Regions from separate parts of the Anoxybacillus andreesenii genome, predicted to be linked through region 2. Evidence: riboswitches for the same ligand, from Rfam matches in the RefSeq annotation. Region 2 holds a riboswitch; each other region holds the start of a gene.
What was found. Region 2 has a riboswitch for cyclic di-GMP ahead of J2S07_RS09130 (anti-repressor SinI family protein). Riboswitches for the same ligand answer to the same signal wherever they lie in the genome.
Positions count from the first base shown of each region.

Region 1: another riboswitch for cyclic di-GMP. It lies ahead of J2S07_RS08465 (methyl-accepting chemotaxis protein); the one in region 2 lies ahead of J2S07_RS09130 (anti-repressor SinI family protein).
Region 3: another riboswitch for cyclic di-GMP. It lies ahead of J2S07_RS05410 (putative bifunctional diguanylate cyclase/phosphodiesterase); the one in region 2 lies ahead of J2S07_RS09130 (anti-repressor SinI family protein).

Region 1 is NZ_JAUSTU010000006.1:177,011-182,687, forward strand. Features, by position in the region: gene J2S07_RS08445 (methyl-accepting chemotaxis protein) at 1-469, opposite strand, end outside; gene J2S07_RS08450 (ATP-binding protein) at 558-950, opposite strand; gene J2S07_RS08455 (SpoIIE family protein phosphatase) at 967-2,088, opposite strand; gene J2S07_RS08460 (diguanylate cyclase) at 2,501-3,496, shown strand; cyclic di-GMP riboswitch class II at 3,610-3,693, shown strand; gene J2S07_RS08465 (methyl-accepting chemotaxis protein) at 3,806-5,536, shown strand.
Region 2 is NZ_JAUSTU010000007.1:104,264-109,940, reverse strand. Features, by position in the region: gene J2S07_RS09160 (YtxH domain-containing protein) at 1-128, opposite strand, end outside; gene J2S07_RS09155 (low molecular weight protein-tyrosine-phosphatase) at 112-615, opposite strand; gene J2S07_RS09150 (DUF1128 domain-containing protein) at 815-1,039, shown strand; gene J2S07_RS09145 (HD-GYP domain-containing protein) at 1,063-2,055, opposite strand; gene map (type I methionyl aminopeptidase) at 2,092-2,847, opposite strand; gene J2S07_RS09135 (helix-turn-helix domain-containing protein) at 3,169-3,492, shown strand; gene J2S07_RS09130 (anti-repressor SinI family protein) at 3,555-3,698, opposite strand; cyclic di-GMP riboswitch class I at 3,724-3,810, opposite strand; gene J2S07_RS09125 (hypothetical protein) at 4,072-4,257, opposite strand; gene motB (flagellar motor protein MotB) at 4,832-5,596, opposite strand; gene motA (flagellar motor stator protein MotA) at 5,589-5,677, opposite strand, start outside.
Region 3 is NZ_JAUSTU010000004.1:63,543-69,219, forward strand. Features, by position in the region: gene J2S07_RS05390 (dipeptidase) at 1-18, opposite strand, end outside; gene dat (D-amino-acid transaminase) at 32-871, opposite strand; gene J2S07_RS05400 (potassium channel family protein) at 1,031-1,687, opposite strand; gene J2S07_RS05405 (GNAT family N-acetyltransferase) at 1,794-2,282, opposite strand; gene J2S07_RS05410 (putative bifunctional diguanylate cyclase/phosphodiesterase) at 2,307-4,445, opposite strand; cyclic di-GMP riboswitch class II at 4,511-4,594, opposite strand; gene sdaAA (L-serine ammonia-lyase, iron-sulfur-dependent, subunit alpha) at 4,726-5,655, opposite strand.

The sequences.
Region 1 (5,677 bases), on a different contig from region 2:
TATTCTTGATTGGTTCATATGCTGCTTGATATGACTCTCCTAGTACATCAGCTTGTCCTAGATATCTTTCCTTCTTCTGAAGAACCACTTCCGCAACCGCATCAGAGATCTTTGTGTTTAGCATTCGCTTTCCGTTTTGCTCAACATTCGTCGCAATTCTAGTATCCAACTGGAATAAAGAAACCGCATTGCCACCAGTAAGCTTTCCAGTCATGTCTGCAAGTTCTTCATTACCAACAAGGCTAGTCTTTCCTTTATATAATTGACCATCAACAATTTGCCATTCCCCAGGAATTTTCTCATCAATATACTGATAACTTAGCTGTAAATCCGATACTAGCTTCATCTGAGCACTTTCAATTAAATTCTTCTTTGTTAAATAATAGTTGAGACCAGCCAGAATAGCGGTTAATAAAACAATACAGCTGATCATCAGGAAATTCATTTTTTTTCCAATGGTCCACTTCATTTGATTCCCTCCCAATAGGTTTTACAATTTGTCTCTTTTAAAATGATTAGAAGCTACAAAGTTCATGTAATTATCTTCTTGGAGACTCCTACAAAAACTTTTCCTCGGATACATTCTTAAACCAAATCTCATCAACCATATTTTTGATAAAAAGCAATCCACGACCCCGATCAGAAAATGTAATAATATCCGTGTCAAGCTGTAAAAAATCTTCCCAATGTTCATTTGGGATTCCTCCAGCTGAATCTATCACGGTAATTTTCATCGTTCCGTCCAAATAGAATACTTGCAGTTCGATAGATTTTTTTTCATTATTCCCAGTCTCATTCATGGCTTCTACTGCATTAATCATTAGTTCGTGGACTACAAAACATATTTCTCTTTTACTGGGAAGATCATAGACGGTCATGTATGTATGAATCATCTGGTCAACAAATGTTATTCCTTTTTGATTAGGTAGCAGGCTAAGGGTGATTTCCATAATATAAAACCTACCTTTAAATGTCTATTGTGATGGAAACAATAGTTATATCATCATTATGCTGTCTCTGATGCAAATAATGATCATCGGTAAAACTCGTCAAGGCCTTAAAATTGTCATAAGTGAGGTAAGGATTGAACAGCTTACTAGAGAGAACATTTTTATCACTTAAAGCGAATAACCCATCTGTATATAAAATGATGCGATGCCAGCCCTTAAGTGTCAGCGTTTTTTTATGGACATTAATGGTCGGAAGTAGTCCTAGGATCGTTGTAGTTGAAGGCAGCTTGATTACTTCTCCAAATTTTCCAAAGATGAAGCCGTGAGGGTTTGCTGCGTTTACATATTGAATCTGACCGTTTTTTATATCAATTACGACATATATAGCAGTCAACAAAAAGCTCTGCATGTCATCCTCATCAGCGAATAATTCATAGACGTGCCGATTTAACTCGTTCATGACGCTGACAGGATCTATTAATCTTGTCATCATACCTTTTAAAAGGGAGCGAATAGACATAGCTACCAAAGAAGAAGCGATGCCATGTCCCATGACGTCGAACAGCATGACTGCGTATAAATTCTCATCAATCTGGTACCAACTATACATGTCACCTCCTAGTTTATTGGTTGGAATATTAATTCCATCAAATTGTATATTTTTACTACATAATGAAGGAGTCAATGCATGTCTCTGTATTTTTTTTGCAATGGCTAAATCTGTTTGAAAACTATATTCATTATTTTTTCGTAGCCTTGTTTCATTCTGATATTTAATTGAAGCATGAATTCTAGCCTTGAAATGAAGATAGTCAATCGGCTCAGGAATGAAATCATAAATCCCTCTTTCAAAAGCTCTTTCAACAATACTCCTATCATTCAAGGGGGTTAGCAATATGATTGGTATGTCAACTAATTCGACAAGCAGCCCTAGGCAATTCATAAGCTGAGTTTTGGAAATGCTTGAGGGATCATAATTGTATATGATTAACTCTGCTTTTGTAGGTGACTCGGTTAAATCTTTTAGGGTTTCTTCTGTTGTTACAGTAAAATGAATATTGCTAATTCCCATCGAATGTAAATAATCCCTTAGAAGTTCACAATCTTCCCCTTTTTTATCAATAATTAATACGGACAATTCATTCCCACCCATTCTATATGAGGATCTGATAGGTAGTCGCAGATAATTTAAAACTTTAGTACTTTATGACTATTATTCAATTGTGACTATTTTACCATTTTAATATTAAGAAATCTATAATGGAATTGTAAAAAAATATTAGTTTGAGGTAATAAGGATGTTAATTATCTTTTTAGCTTGCTGCTGGGGACTAAAAAATACAACATAAATAAATGGATAGACATAGGACTTTTGACTATATTATATTATTTTCATAGGTATAAATTACTATTCAATTTCTTGTATTTTACAATATTTCCATTATAATAAAGGTGGAAATAATTCTGAAAAGAGGTTACTGCCTATGATTCAATCCATCTTATCAAATTTGGCCATCATATTATTGGGTCATTTAACAATGAGCACACTCATGAGCTTCCGGGAACATTTTTCTAAGAGGCAGATTAGTTTGTGTATTATTCTACTCTTTTCAGGGGTAATTATTGCAATGTTTTATTTGCCAATTCAATTTGGATCCTACAGACTGGATTTAAGGCTGATTCCACTCATATTCTTGGCGCTGCTCAGAGGCTGGAAAATAACGCTCCCTGTCCTTACTATTGTCAGCTTTTGGCGCTTTTTCATGGGAGGAGATGGGGCCATTCCAGGAATAATATTCGGTATGATTCTACCGACCTTGTTTACCTTGTCATTTTATAAACCCGACAAAGCCCGCAGCCATTTGATAGGCAGAATGATCCTTATATCAGTATGTTGGTTTATTTCTGATTTCCCTATTATATTTATCCTTCCTAACGGATTGGAAATATTTATGGATATTTTCTGGATAAGGTATCTATCATTTCTTGGTACAGCTGTCATTTTTTATCTTTTTATTCTCCTAGAACATAAGCGCGAGGCTTTAAAGCAGCAATTGGAATTCCTTGCTTGCCACGATCCTCTTACAAAACTACTAAATAAAAATAAATTCACACAATTAGTTGAGGAAAGTTTGTTGGAAGTAAATAAAACACATTCCATTTCCATGATCGATATTGATCATTTCAAGCAGTTGAACGATAAATATGGTCATATAGCTGGAGATCAAGTATTGATGATGTTGGCGAGGATATTCAAGAAGTATGAAAATGAAAATATAAAAATTGCCAGGTATGGTGGCGAGGAATTTATTCTGTACCAAAGGACGGCTTGTTTTGAAGAAGCAAAAAAGCTGATTGAGGAAATTCAGAATGAGATTCGGACTACTTTATTCAAAATAGATAAAAATCAATCTATAAAGGTCTCTGTATCAATTGGGCTAGCTGAAATAGAAAAAAACACTAAGCTTGAAGAAGCAATCAAATTGGCGGACAGAAATTTATACAAAGCAAAAGAAAATGGGAGAAATCAGTTGGTAGTCTTATAAACTAGTGGTCTTTACTTTTTTATCATAAATTAGATATATTTAGCAGTTTTTGTTGATTTTTGTAATTTATTAACTATAATAAACTTAAATATAGTAAATGACATTTTAATACATAGAATTATGGAAGCGATGAAGAATCATTTGTATGTGGGCACTTGGATGATTTGGAGCAAGTAGTGCAACCGACCCTAGTATGTTACGGGTCGGTTTTTTTTTCTAACTTTTTTGATAAGGATGCCGATAATTTTTTACAAAGATTGAAGAATTATAAAAATAAAAATAAAACTTAATTATTGCGGAGGGAAGTTAATGAACATTTTTGTAAAAAAAGCTAAACCATGGAATGAATATTTGAATTTTTCGGGTAAAACAGATATTTCCCAAGTCGGGGAAAGAGTCAAAGAACGATTGAAATTTTTCGGTATTGATCAAGATTCATTGGCATATGTCAAAGAGGCTGCTATCATTCTAGCTCCTTTTAAAGAGGAATTGATTAATCACTTCTATGAAAATATCCAATCGGTGGAACAGCTTCAAAAAATCATCCTTCAACACTCGACCTTTGAAAAATTAAAGAAGACAATGGAAAAATACTTGCATCAATTCTTGAGTGCGGAAGTCAATTATGAATATATATCCACAAGACTTAATATTGGGCAGGTACATAGTAGAATCAACTTGACTGCAGAACACTTTATATCTGCTCATCACTTAATGATTCAACTAATGACCTCAATATTAATGGAAAAATCACATCAAAATCCTGATAGAATGATGAAAACGGTTCTTGCGGTTCAAAAGCTTGCTGCATTTGACCAGCAGCTTATTGTAGAAAAATATATGGAAGAAACCTTTAAATCCTTTCTTTTTTCTGTTTCAGACATGCTCAGTGAGACAACAGGCATTGACACGACAAAGCAGCTTATTACAAGCATGGAAAAACAGCTCGATGAAACGTATAGTGTGACAGCAGCAACAGAAGAAATGAGCTCATCAATTCAAGAAGTTGCTAACTATGCTACAAAGGTAGCCGAAGGAACCGATGAGGCTGTTCAGTCAGCAGAAGATAGTAAACGAGTGGTAGATGAGGCGCTACATGGTATACAGATGGTGGGTCATGTTTATGAAGAGGTCGTAACAAAGGTGGGACAGCTTAGTCAGGAAATTAAACATACCCAGGATGTAGTCAAGATGATAAGAGAAATAGCGGATCAAACGAACCTGCTTGCCTTAAATGCTAGTATCGAAGCAGCTAGGGCTGGTGAACATGGGCGTGGTTTTTCTGTCGTAGCTGCAGAAGTTCGAAAATTATCTGAGCATACGAAGGAGCAAATAATTAAAATCACTTCTAATATGGACTCTTTGCAGCAAGTATCAGTGCAGCTTATACAACAAATTCGGGATACAGGGAATTTAGTTGAACAAAGTGTTACAGGAGCTGAGTACGCTGGAGATGCATTAATGAGAATTGTGTCAATGATGAAAGAGATTAGTGAATCAACTGCACAAATAGCTGCGATGAGTGAAGAGCAGACAGCTACGGTTGTGGATATTGCAGAGCGAAATAGCATTATTAATGAATACAGTGTTCACTCTCAAAAAATTGCAAAACAGACAGCAGAAACAGTTTTTGAATTGAGTAGTCAATTGGATGATTATCGCAAATCGTTCTTTAATATTAACGTTAAACTTAGTGCTAAAGATATTGTTAGAGTGGCTAAAACAGATCATCTACTCTGGAAGTGGAAAGTATATAATATGATGCTAGGAGTTGTATCTATTGGGGCACAAGAGGTAACATCACATGATATGTGCAGGTTAGGGAAGTGGTATTATGGTGATTTGCCTGCTCATGTGAAAAGTAAGGATGCCTTTAAACAATTAGAGGAGCCTCACAAAGAAGTCCACCAATATGCCAAACTAGCAGTTGAGTGTTATACAAAAAGTGATTCAGCTGGTGTTGAAAAAGCCTTTGAGCAGCTTGAAAGAGCTTCAAACCAAGTTATTGAATTGTTAACTCGTTTAGAAGCGGAACTATAAGAGGTTAACCAGTTTTTCAGATTAAACGAATAGGAAATTAAAAGGAATAGCTTAATCGGCTATTCCTTTGTGTTTGCTCATATTAAATAACATCATTTTTTGATTGAAAAATAGAAGATTGCATTTAATTAGACGGATAAT
Region 2 (5,677 bases):
ACCTCTTTTGTTCCTTTCTTAATACCTTCTCTGACAGAGTGGCGTGTTTCCTTATCCAATAATGTGACGGCTCCGCCTGCAATGGCACCAAATAGAATGCCTTTCCAAAACTTATTCGTATTCCCCATTGATTTTCCCTCCCACATCATGTAAATCATTTGCCATAATATGTTCTAATAGCCCTTCACAGCCCTGCTTGACCAAATTATAGACCTCCTCAAAATCCCCTGTAAAGTAAGGATCAGGAACGTCTTTATTCTCAGTATCTGGTACAAAATCAAGCAGCATTTTGATTTTCGCCTTTGGAAAAACAGCCTTTAGTTTTTCAATATCCTTTTTATTATTCGAATCCATCGCAATGATATATTCAAATTCCTCTATATCCCTCGCATGGATTTGTCTAGCCTTAAGACCTTTCGTACTTATGTTGTACTTTTCAAGTATTTCGATCGTACCTTTATGGGGAGTTTGTCCAATATGCCAGTTCCCTGTACCTGCTGAATCGACGAGGATTTGTTCCTCTAGCTTTTTCTTCATAACGACATCCCGGAACATGGCCTCTGCCATGGGTGACCGACAAATATTCCCGAGACAAACAAATAGTACCTTTATCATATGTAAAAAACCTCCTACCTCTCATTTTCCACGATCTCTCAGGGAAGATGCAAGACCTCCTGAAAGAAAATCATCAACTCTTCCCTTAGGTTACAACAAAGTTCTGAAAGAGCCTATAATTTCATCTGAAAAGATGTTAATATTCACTAAAGAAGGGTGCATATAATAACAGCATCAAAGGAAAAGGTAGGGGATCGACTTGAACTTATCAACTGCTTCCGTTGAAAACGTTGAATTTATGATTGAAAAGATTAAAGAAAAATTGAAGGTATTGAATCTTGGCGCCATCAAGCCCTCTCATTTTGATGAGAACCTGTATGAAGAGCTTAAAGAGATTTATGAGCTCGTCATGAAAAAAAATTCCTTCAGCCCAAATGAAATGCAAGCACTAGCCGAAGAACTGGGTAATTTAAGAAAAAGATAATTGGTACGAAAAAGCCCACTCTTTTAAGTGGACTTTTTTTCATTCAGGACCTCTGTTATCAATAACGTATGGTTCTCAGCCAAGGAGATTTCCTCTTCAGTATCCAAGAAGCGGATGTAGGGCCGTTGAACATTTCCGATTATTTTTGTGACGATCCCTCTTCTACCATTATTTAATTTAACCTGAGTACCAGGGATATAGCTTGGAACCTGCTGAATAAAGACATTGATTAAATCTGTGCTAAACAGCGTACCACTTTTGGTCATGATGTACTCCATTGCTTCATGGGGCTGTAGTCCATCCTTTGAGATCGAATTTTCATATAGATTGGCAATCGCACAAACCTGAGCGAATTCATGAATTTCTTTTCCCTCAAGGCCCCGAGGCGCACCGCTACCATCGATAGCCTCATGATGTTGATAACAAACATGAGCAGATAGCAGACTAACCTCTCTAATTTTCCGTAAATATTCAAAGCCCACTCGAGAATGATCCTCCACTCCTTTAGCTAATACCTTACCGATATCATGCAAAAGGCAGCCAAGGGCCAAATCCTTTACCTGCATTTGAGAAAGGTTTAGCTTTTTTGCTATTTGAAGTGCAAGTAACGTAACATTGACTGAATGTGCATACTCCCTTAGCTCCATCGCTAGTGAGGAAGCCGGAATCAAAACGATCGCCTTCCTTTTCGAAACTTCTTCAACAAGCAGAATGACTTGTTTCTGCAGTTCACGAATCGGTAGCTCCTCATTTTTTGAAACCGCATGATAAAACTTATTTACGGTGTCTATGGCGTCCATCCATGTTGGGAAATCCACTAGTTCCTCCATCGTAATACCAAAGGAGGTCGCATCTTCAACGAACAAATAACGAATATCTAGTTCCATAATTCTCTTGAGATAAACTGGATGAATCGTTCTACCTGCTCCAAGCAACACTCTCTTTTGTTTATCATAGATGGGCCGAGCTAGCTGCATATAATTCGGATTGTAATCTTCTATGCTAATAAGTTTCATTTCCTACTCCCTTAATACCCTTATTACACCTGGCTTCTATCGATCATTCTGATCGGTCAAAATAACAGGACCTTCCTTCGTAATGGCAATGGTATGCTCATATTGCGCAGAATTTCTACCATCAACAGTGCGTGCTGTCCAGCCATTGTCATCCATCTTCATATAATATTCACCTGCGTTCACCATGGGTTCAATTGTAAAAACCATTCCTTCTTTAATTCTTGGCCCTTTCCCAGGTAAACCGAAATGAGGAACATCTGGTTTTTCGTGAATATTAGCCCCAATTCCATGGCCGATAAAGTCGCGAACAACAGAGAATCCCTCTCCCTCAACATACGTTTGGATCGCATGCCCGATATCGCCAATCCGGTTTCCTATTTGCGCTTGTTCAATTCCCTTATAGAGCGCTTCTTTTGTAACCTCTAGGAGCTTGGCTGTTTCCTCTGAAACCTTACCTACAGCATACGACCAAGCAGAGTCAGCTAAGGCTCCGTTAAGGTTGACAACCATATCAATGGTGACAATGTCTCCCTCTTTAAGTGGCGCCTTCCGGGGGAATCCATGACATATTTCATCATTAATACTTGCGCAGGTTGCATATTCATAGCCTTTATAGCCCTTCTGTTGTGCCGTTGCCCCATGCTTTTTTAAATAGGCGTCTACAAATTCTTCTATTTCCCAGGTTGTCACACCAGGTTTGATCATTTTCGCAATTTCTTTATGCACTGAAGCCAGAAGTTCACCGGCTTTCTTCATCATTTCAATTTCTCTTGGTGATTTTAGAACAATCATTCCTATGCCTCCTTCAGCCAAATACCATTGTACTCTATCAATTGTAATACTTTTCGATGGACAATCAAAATAATTTCTTCCTAAGGACTTTGACTACATAGTTAATTTTATTTCTTTGGACATGGGGTCGGTACTAGGCTTTTTGCCATATTTTTTATTTTTTTACATACAATCGTCACAATTTTAGAAAAGACCCTTATTAAATAGTTATCAAGTGTGATAAAATATGAAATTGATATTGAACGTCCGTTCTAAATATGGAACTACCCTCTATATTTTGCTATGATAGAACTATAGATACTGATAGGATGTGTGGCTTGGATGATTGGTGATCGCGTTAAGAAACTCCGCTTAGAAAGAAAGATGTCTCTCTCAGAACTCGCTGAGCAAGCAGGTGTAGCTAAATCTTATTTGAGTTCTTTAGAAAGAAATCTACAAAGTAACCCGTCCATACAATTTCTCGAAAAAATTGCGGGTGTACTCCATGTACCAGTAGATTACCTTATCCACGAACACTTGAGTGACGAGGAGCTTGATTCAGAATGGATCAAGATCGTAAAGGAAGCAATGGACTCAGGAGTATCTAAAGAACAGTTCCGGGAGTATCTTGAATTCAACAAATGGAGAATAAACCAAAACAAATAACCTGTTCCCAGTTTGAACAGGTTATTTTTTCTGCTTATATAAAAAATAGTGTTGATCCATTTTTAAGAACTAGCTTGCTTGTATGAATTAGAATTCAAAAATTCTCTTATTTCTTCCTTGCTAATTCCCAACCTCTTTGCCTCCAAGATTAATTTCACCCATTCCGTATCTAACCCCTCTACACATCCCTTTGCTTCAATCACCATAGTTCCCCCTATTTGTCGGATCGATTTCAGCAGTCCAGCCGTCCTAGTTGTGCCCCACCTTAGACCTGAGACTTTGCGCCCCTATTTTTCAATAGGTTTGCCTTTTTGGCGATCTATCGTTTTTTTATGTTATTTTTAGTCTACTTTGCTTTTCTTAATAAAAGTGTTATTATTTGTCATTTGTATGAATATTTTAAATATTCTTTTTTAACAAATTTAGACAAAAAATGACATCACTTTTAAAATAATTTACCTAATATTTTTCTTTACTTTGAAAACAAGAATAAAATATGTCTTTTTAATAAATGTTGTCGAAGAGCTTATATTGTGATTTCCTAGTTTGCAGGACTTAAGTCATTGATATTGTATTTTTTCACTTTTGGTATTTTTTTAGCTTTCGATGGAGAGGTACTGTCTTAATATGTATCCGTTCGAATGTCATCGCATCGAAGAATGGTTGATTGGTCAAATCATTTCCACAAATCGGGCAAATCCATTTTCCTACTTCACTACTACTATATGATGCTCGATGGCATATCTCACAATTTTTCTGATACATTCCCACCCATCCTATTCTAATTTTCCTACAAATTCTTTTAAAAGACCTTTTTGTTCTTTATTAAGAATATACTCCTATTTTAGCATGGGTGTTCAGTAAATCAAGCATTATTTTCGTTTTAAAGAACGTTTTTCTTGTTATTTCGCTCCTTTCTAGCAAATTTCTTAGGTTGATTCATCTTATTATTGTCCTAACAAAAATATGTATGGAAATTTTGAATGGGGTCTCTAGTAGACTAGTACCAGGAAGTTTTTTTGAGGAGTTGCGAAATTTGTCAACAAGTAATTGTGAACATTTTGTGAAAAAACATCTGTCTAAATAGTTGAAAAAGTAATATAATACCTATAACAAAGTTTTATATTATATAAAAGGTGGTAATGAGATGAATTTTTTTCATGTCCTAAATTTCGCTATTCCAATTGTTTCAATGATAGCCCTCGGATATGTAGTCGATCGTATGTGTAAACCTGTACCTATTCAGCAAGAGAAAAATAACAAATAGAAAAATGAAAGCGATTTCAAAAATCCACATAAAAAGGAGAGGTTTTTTCCCTCTCCACTACTTTTCTAAAGTCTATTCAGCTGTGATTGGCAAAATAAGAATTTCTACGCGCCGGTTTTTTGCTTTTCCTTCTGCTGTATCATTGCTTGCAACAGGTTGAAACTCCCCATAACCCTTTGCACTAAATAAAGCTGGGTCTAGCTTATGATTATTATTTAAGATAATTTTCATAAAATTAATGGCCCTCATGACACTAAGCTCCCAATTAGATTCAAATTGCGGGTTCCTAATTGGCACATTATCTGTATGCCCGCTTATAATAATATTTCTCGGTGGATTCATGACAAGAAGCTCCGAAATCTCATTTGCCGTCTTAATATCCTCCTGTCTCACATCCGCACTTCCAGAGGGGAATAAAACATTGTCACGTATGGTTAGCAGGAGTCCTTCATCTGTCAAAGATGTAGAGAGCTTTTCTGTTAGAGCTTTATCCTCAATATATGTATTGACCTTTTTTTGAATATTTTCAAGTTCCAGCTTTTCAATCTTTTCTTTTACCTCTTGACTTTGCTCTACCTTCTCTTTTCCCTTCGCATCATCCAGGTTATTTGCCTCATCTGTAGGCACGGGACTTGGATATTCAAAAATCCCTGTACCACTCGAAAGGGCTTGGTTAAAAGCCTGTGACATCGCATTAAACTTTCTCGCATCAATAGAGCTCATGGAGAACAAAACGATAAATAAAGCTAACAGCAATGTGAGAATATCGGCATAAGGAATAAGCCAGGATTCATCGACATGGTCCTCGTGATGAGCCTTCTTTTTCCGTTTACTCATCCTTCTTCTCACCACCAATTTCATTCAAAAACTTCTTCCTGTCTGATGCCGGTAAGTAGGAAGCCAGCTTCTGTTCAATGA
Region 3 (5,677 bases), on a different contig from region 2:
CATATCGATGATATTCATGAAGAACCCCCTACTAAAGGGCCTCAACCATTTTTTGAAATTGCTGATGCAGCCTTGTGACGACTTCACCAGGTGTACCGCTGCCGATGATATTTCCATCAACCTTAACAATAGCAAGCACTTCTGCTGTCGTACTTGTGATAAAAATTTCATCTGCCTCCATGAGTTCAGCTGTTGTGAAATGCTTTTCTACAAAAGGAATGTTCAATTCAGATGCTAGCTTCTTGACCGCCATTCTCGTAATCCCTGGTAGGATTTGATTTGTTAGCGGGGTCGTGATGATTTCGCCCCCTTGGACGATATAGACATTTGAGCTCGTTCCCTCAGTAATATAACCATCCTTGATTAGAATTGCCTCATGACAGCCCTGCTCAAAAGCCGTTTGCTTGGCTAAAATATTCGGCAGCAGATTCAAAGATTTTATGTAGCAATTCGCCCATCTCTCATCTGGATGCGTGATTGCATCGACCCCTTTTTCCCGTTTCTCATTAGGTATGGGATTGGCATGTCGAACCGTCATCGTTATCGAAACAGGAGCATCTGGAAAAAGATGATTTCTCGTTGCAATTCCTCTAGTTATTTGGAGATAAACATTGCAATTCTTTATCTCTGATTTTTCCACAGCTGATATAATCAATTCGGTAAAATCCGCTAGGCTCTCCTTCACTGGAAGCTTTATGGCCTTGGCACTGCGAATTAACCTCTCTAAGTGCTCCTCAAGCATAAAAGGCTTTCCATCATAAAACCGAATCACCTCGTATACGCCATCACCAAATTGATGTCCCCTCTCATCAATAGGAAGAACCAACTCATCTAGACCAACAAATCTTCCATTTATATATCCAAGCTCCATCTTTTCATCCCTCTCTATTCATATTAATCTATAGTACTAAAATACGCCTTTTCGCATGAATATGCCATAGAAAAATTGGATGATTTTGAAAACTTGCCTTCATGAAAAGCTTTAATAACACTACAGAGATGCTACAAAATAACAATTCAAAGCATGATTTCAGACACCCTTCTTATCGAAACGATTGATATCATCATTTCTGCCGATGACAACGAGAACATCACCCTTCAAGATTTCTTTATCTGGGGAAGGGGAAACAACGATATCTTTTCCTCTTTGAATCGCAACAATATTACAGCCAAATTTAGCCCGAATATCTAATTCTGATAGGGTTTTATTATGAATTTTGTCTGAGGCGACCACTTCAGCAATACTGAATTCCTTCGATAATTCAATATAATCAATGATTTTTTTGGAGCCGATATAGTGCGCAATCCGAAGCGCCATATCCCGTTCTGGATGAATCACACGGTCTACCCCGATTTTTTCAAGTACCTTCGCATGATAATCATCATGCGCCTTAGCCCAGACCTGAGGAACGCCAATTTCCTTTAACAAAAGGGAGGTGAGGATACTAGATTTAATGTCATCACCGAATGAAACAATCGCATAATCAAAATTACGAATTCCTAGCTTCTTTAAGGTGTTTTCATCAATTTCAGTTGCTAGGATAGCCTGTGTGGCATATTCAGAGTAATAGTTCACCTTTGCTTCATCAATATCAATGGCCAAAACATCGATATCTAATTCAGACAAGGCCTTCACCAATGTGCCTCCAAATCTTCCTAATCCAAAAACGGCAAACGATTTCTTCATTCTTTTCTTCCTCTCTAGAATAAATACAAAGGGCTTCTGAAAATAAAAAAAACCATCCCTAACAAAAGAATGGTCAATGCTTGTTATTAAAATACTCCTCAGTTATTTAATTGTCAACAAGAAAATCAGTATGAAATTCCTGTATCGATCTCCGGTGTTCATCATACCTTTCTGCCATATTACCATTCGTAATACGGTATATGAGACTTCTCCAAAAAGCCTGGGCAGGATAGTTCTTTTCAATCTGCGTAATCATCCATTTACCAGGGAACATTCTAAAAATCTTTGTTGCCGCTTCCTTCCCAAAGCCTCTTCCCTTAAATTTAGACATAATGAAAAATTCATTAATGGAGTGTGGACCTTCATTGAAATCACATTCTACTAAGGCAAACCCAACAAACTCCTCCTCACTTTTTATAAAAAAGGGATGAAAATTGGGGTCATTCCAGTATTTTTCTAACTGAAAGGGAGCAAACGAACCATTCTCCTCTAACTTGATCGAAGGGATGCACTGACTAAATTCGTAAATATAAAATTGCATGAGATTGTGTAAAATATATTCATCCTCTTTTGGGATCTTAATTAAATTTATCATTATGCTCTCCTATCCATTGAGTAATCACCGATATTGGTGGGCTTTGTCCTGAATATTGATGAACTTTACTACCACTTCTTCAGCCGTAAGAGGAGGACTGAACAAATACCCTTGAATCTGCATACAATCATGCTCCCGCAGAAATTGCAGCTGTTCCTCATATTCGACCCCTTCTGCAATGACCTCAATTTGAAGATGCTGAGCGATTGAGACAATCATGGAAATAATGGCTGCTTCTCTTTTGTCGAGAATAATATCCTTCACAAAGGATTGGTCAATCTTCAACCGATCAATCGGCAGGTCTCTTAAATAATGTAGGGATGAGTAACCTGTTCCAAAATCATCAACCGCAATCTTCACGCCCAGATCCCTGAATTCTTGAAGGATAAGCGTGGCGTTACTCACATCCATTGTCATGCTTTCGGTTATCTCAAGCTCTAAATAATGCGGTGACAGTCCCGTCTCAGCTAAAATTTCCTCAACAATTTTTGGCAAATTTTGTTGGAAAAATTGTTTCGTGGATAGGTTCACAGAAATTCCAACTTTCGGCAAGCCCATGCGATGCCATTCCTTCAATTGCCTGCAAGATTCCCTCAACACCCATTCGCCAATTGGAATAATAAGTCCTGTTTCTTCTGCTAAAGGAATAAAATCGCTAGGAGAAATGAGACCACGCTCGGGATGCCTCCACCTAAGTAGGGCCTCAAAGGCCATAATTTGACCAGTGCGCAGATCCACTTGCGGTTGGTATGTAATAAATAGATTCCCTTCTGCTATAGCTCTATGTAAATCCTGCTCTAGCACGAGGCGGTCCATAAGCTGTTTGTCCATTTCTTTTTGATAGATTTTATATCGATAGACTTCATTTCGAGCTTCATTCATCGCAACATGAGCATGCTTCAATAGCTCTGTTTCCGTTCTGCCATGCTCAGGATAAATGGAAACACCAATATTTAATGTCACATTGAGTCGTAAATGCTGAATTTGAAAAGGCTCATTCATCGCATTTTGAATCTGTTTGCAGATCGAAATGACATCCTTTTCACTTGTTAATTCGGACATGAGAACGGTATACTCATCCCCACCCATCCTTGTAATTAAGAGGTGGGTAGGCAATATTTGTCTCATCCTCTGAGCAACTCCTTTAAGAACAAGGTCTCCAAAGGAATGTCCGAGGGATTCATTAACCGTCTTAAATCGCGCAATATCAATAAAAAGAATAGCTTTCTTCATACCTGCCCTATTTTTCAACTCATCTTCAAGCCGCTCCTTGAACAAGCGTCCATTTGGTAGCTTTGTCAATTCATCATGGTAGGCAAGATAGCGCAGCTGAGATTGGGCCTCCTTTTGCTTTTGAAACGGCTCCTCTACAGAGGTCCAATAAAAAGAACGCATAAGAAAGTAAAAACCAAATAATTGAAATAAATGCCCTACAAAATTTGAAATATCATAAACGCTCTTATAAGAGGTAAACATAGAATCTCCGATGATTAAATAAACAGAAGCAACAAGTAGCATGAGATGAAGTGTTTCCTTAGAATTCTGATTGAGCCTCCTAATTAAGAAAATAATACAGACAATCTGAAGAATGATGGCGATGTACTGCAAACTATTTTTCAAAATCGTTGTTCCTTGCCCATCGATAACCAATTCAGGCAAAAAGTTGGCAGGATTGAAAATAATGAATGCCCATATGAAGGTGTAGACTCCCCCAAGCAAGTACCCTTTCCATCTCCACCAGATAGATACCTTCCGATCCCTTGATGCAACAATGATTAGCAGCCCAAGAGCTTGGGTCAATCTTCCGACGATATAAAACCAGGTTGCTTTATATGGTGAACTTTCTGTGATAAAAAACGGCATTCCTTTATAAGAGATAAGGTGCAGTACTTCAAGCAATGCTATCGTGAAAAAAAGACTGCCTAGCCACAATCGATAACTGGACAGAACATGCGGAAACATCATCCATGCTTGAATAGCAATGGTAAACGATACGACGACCATGAAGATTTCCATAATAATATGTAAAGATAAATAGTTAGCCTCACCGAAGATTCCATATAAAGATTCTTTATAAATGATCGCTAACAACGTTAGTATAATGGAAACTATAATAATAGCTCCATTCACTTTCAAAAAATGATTTTTCATCCATCGTCTCAAGTTGTTTACCCCTTTGACCGTTTTTTTCATTGGTCCTGCAGATTCTGAGATCAAAAAAACCGACCTTAAACCAAGGCCGGTTGCACCACTTTCTCCCAGCCTCTCAAGTGCCCAAATACGAAAGGATGATCATCGAATCCATAAAATATGATACGCAATAGTCATTTATGCCTATATTATAAATGATTTTTCTTGAAGACTACTATATTTTCTTAAAGAAAAATTTGACGATAAATCAACAGTTTTGCCTTTGTCACAGGAACAAGGAATTTTCTACCTCTTACTCCTTCGGTAACAAATGAAGTAATAGTGACTTCTGAGCCCCTGGCTCCACCGATTCTTTTCGACCGAATATTTCTGCCTCAAGCCTCTTTCCAGTCGGAGTAGCTGCTAGTCCGCCCTTTGCAGTTTCTCGCAGAGCGGTTGGCATCGTTTGCCCGATCAAATACATCGAATGGATGACCTCGTCACAAGGAATACGACTTTTGATTCCCGCTAGTGCCATATCCGCTGCTGTAATGGCATTCGATGCACCCATCGCATTTCTTTTCACACATGGGACTTCTACTAAGCCCGCTACTGGATCACAAACAAGACCAAGCATGTTCTTTAAAGTAATCGCCATGGCTTCAGCACATTGACTTGGCGTTCCACCTGCCAATTCTACAATAGCTGCGGCTGCCATCCCGCTTGCAGAACCAACCTCTGCCTGGCATCCTCCAGCCGCACCAGAAATCGAGGCATTATTGGCTACGACAAATCCGAAGGCAGCAGCTGTAAAAAGGAATTCTATCATTTCCATTCTTGTCGGATTTAGCTTCTCCTTCACCGCAAATAAAGTACCTGGTACCACTCCCGCAGAGCCAGCGGTTGGGGTGGCACAGATGGTCCCCATCGCCGCATTTACTTCATTTGTTGCCATCGCCTTACTGACAGCGTCTAATAAAAGATTCCCACCGAGAGATTTTCCACTGTTAATATATTTTTGGAGAAGAACGGCATCTCCCCCAGTCAGTCCTGATACGGAGACGACTCCTTTTAGTCCGCGTTCGACCGCTTCTTCCATCACCGTTAAGTTGCGATCCATTTTGGATAGGATTTCCTCCCGTGATAATCCTGTTACCTCTATCTCCTGCTGAATCATAACCTCTGCGATTTTCACTTGTTTGCTTTCAGCGAGTTCAACAAGCTCCGCAACACTTCGAAACATCATGTTCTTCAATTTCCCTTCC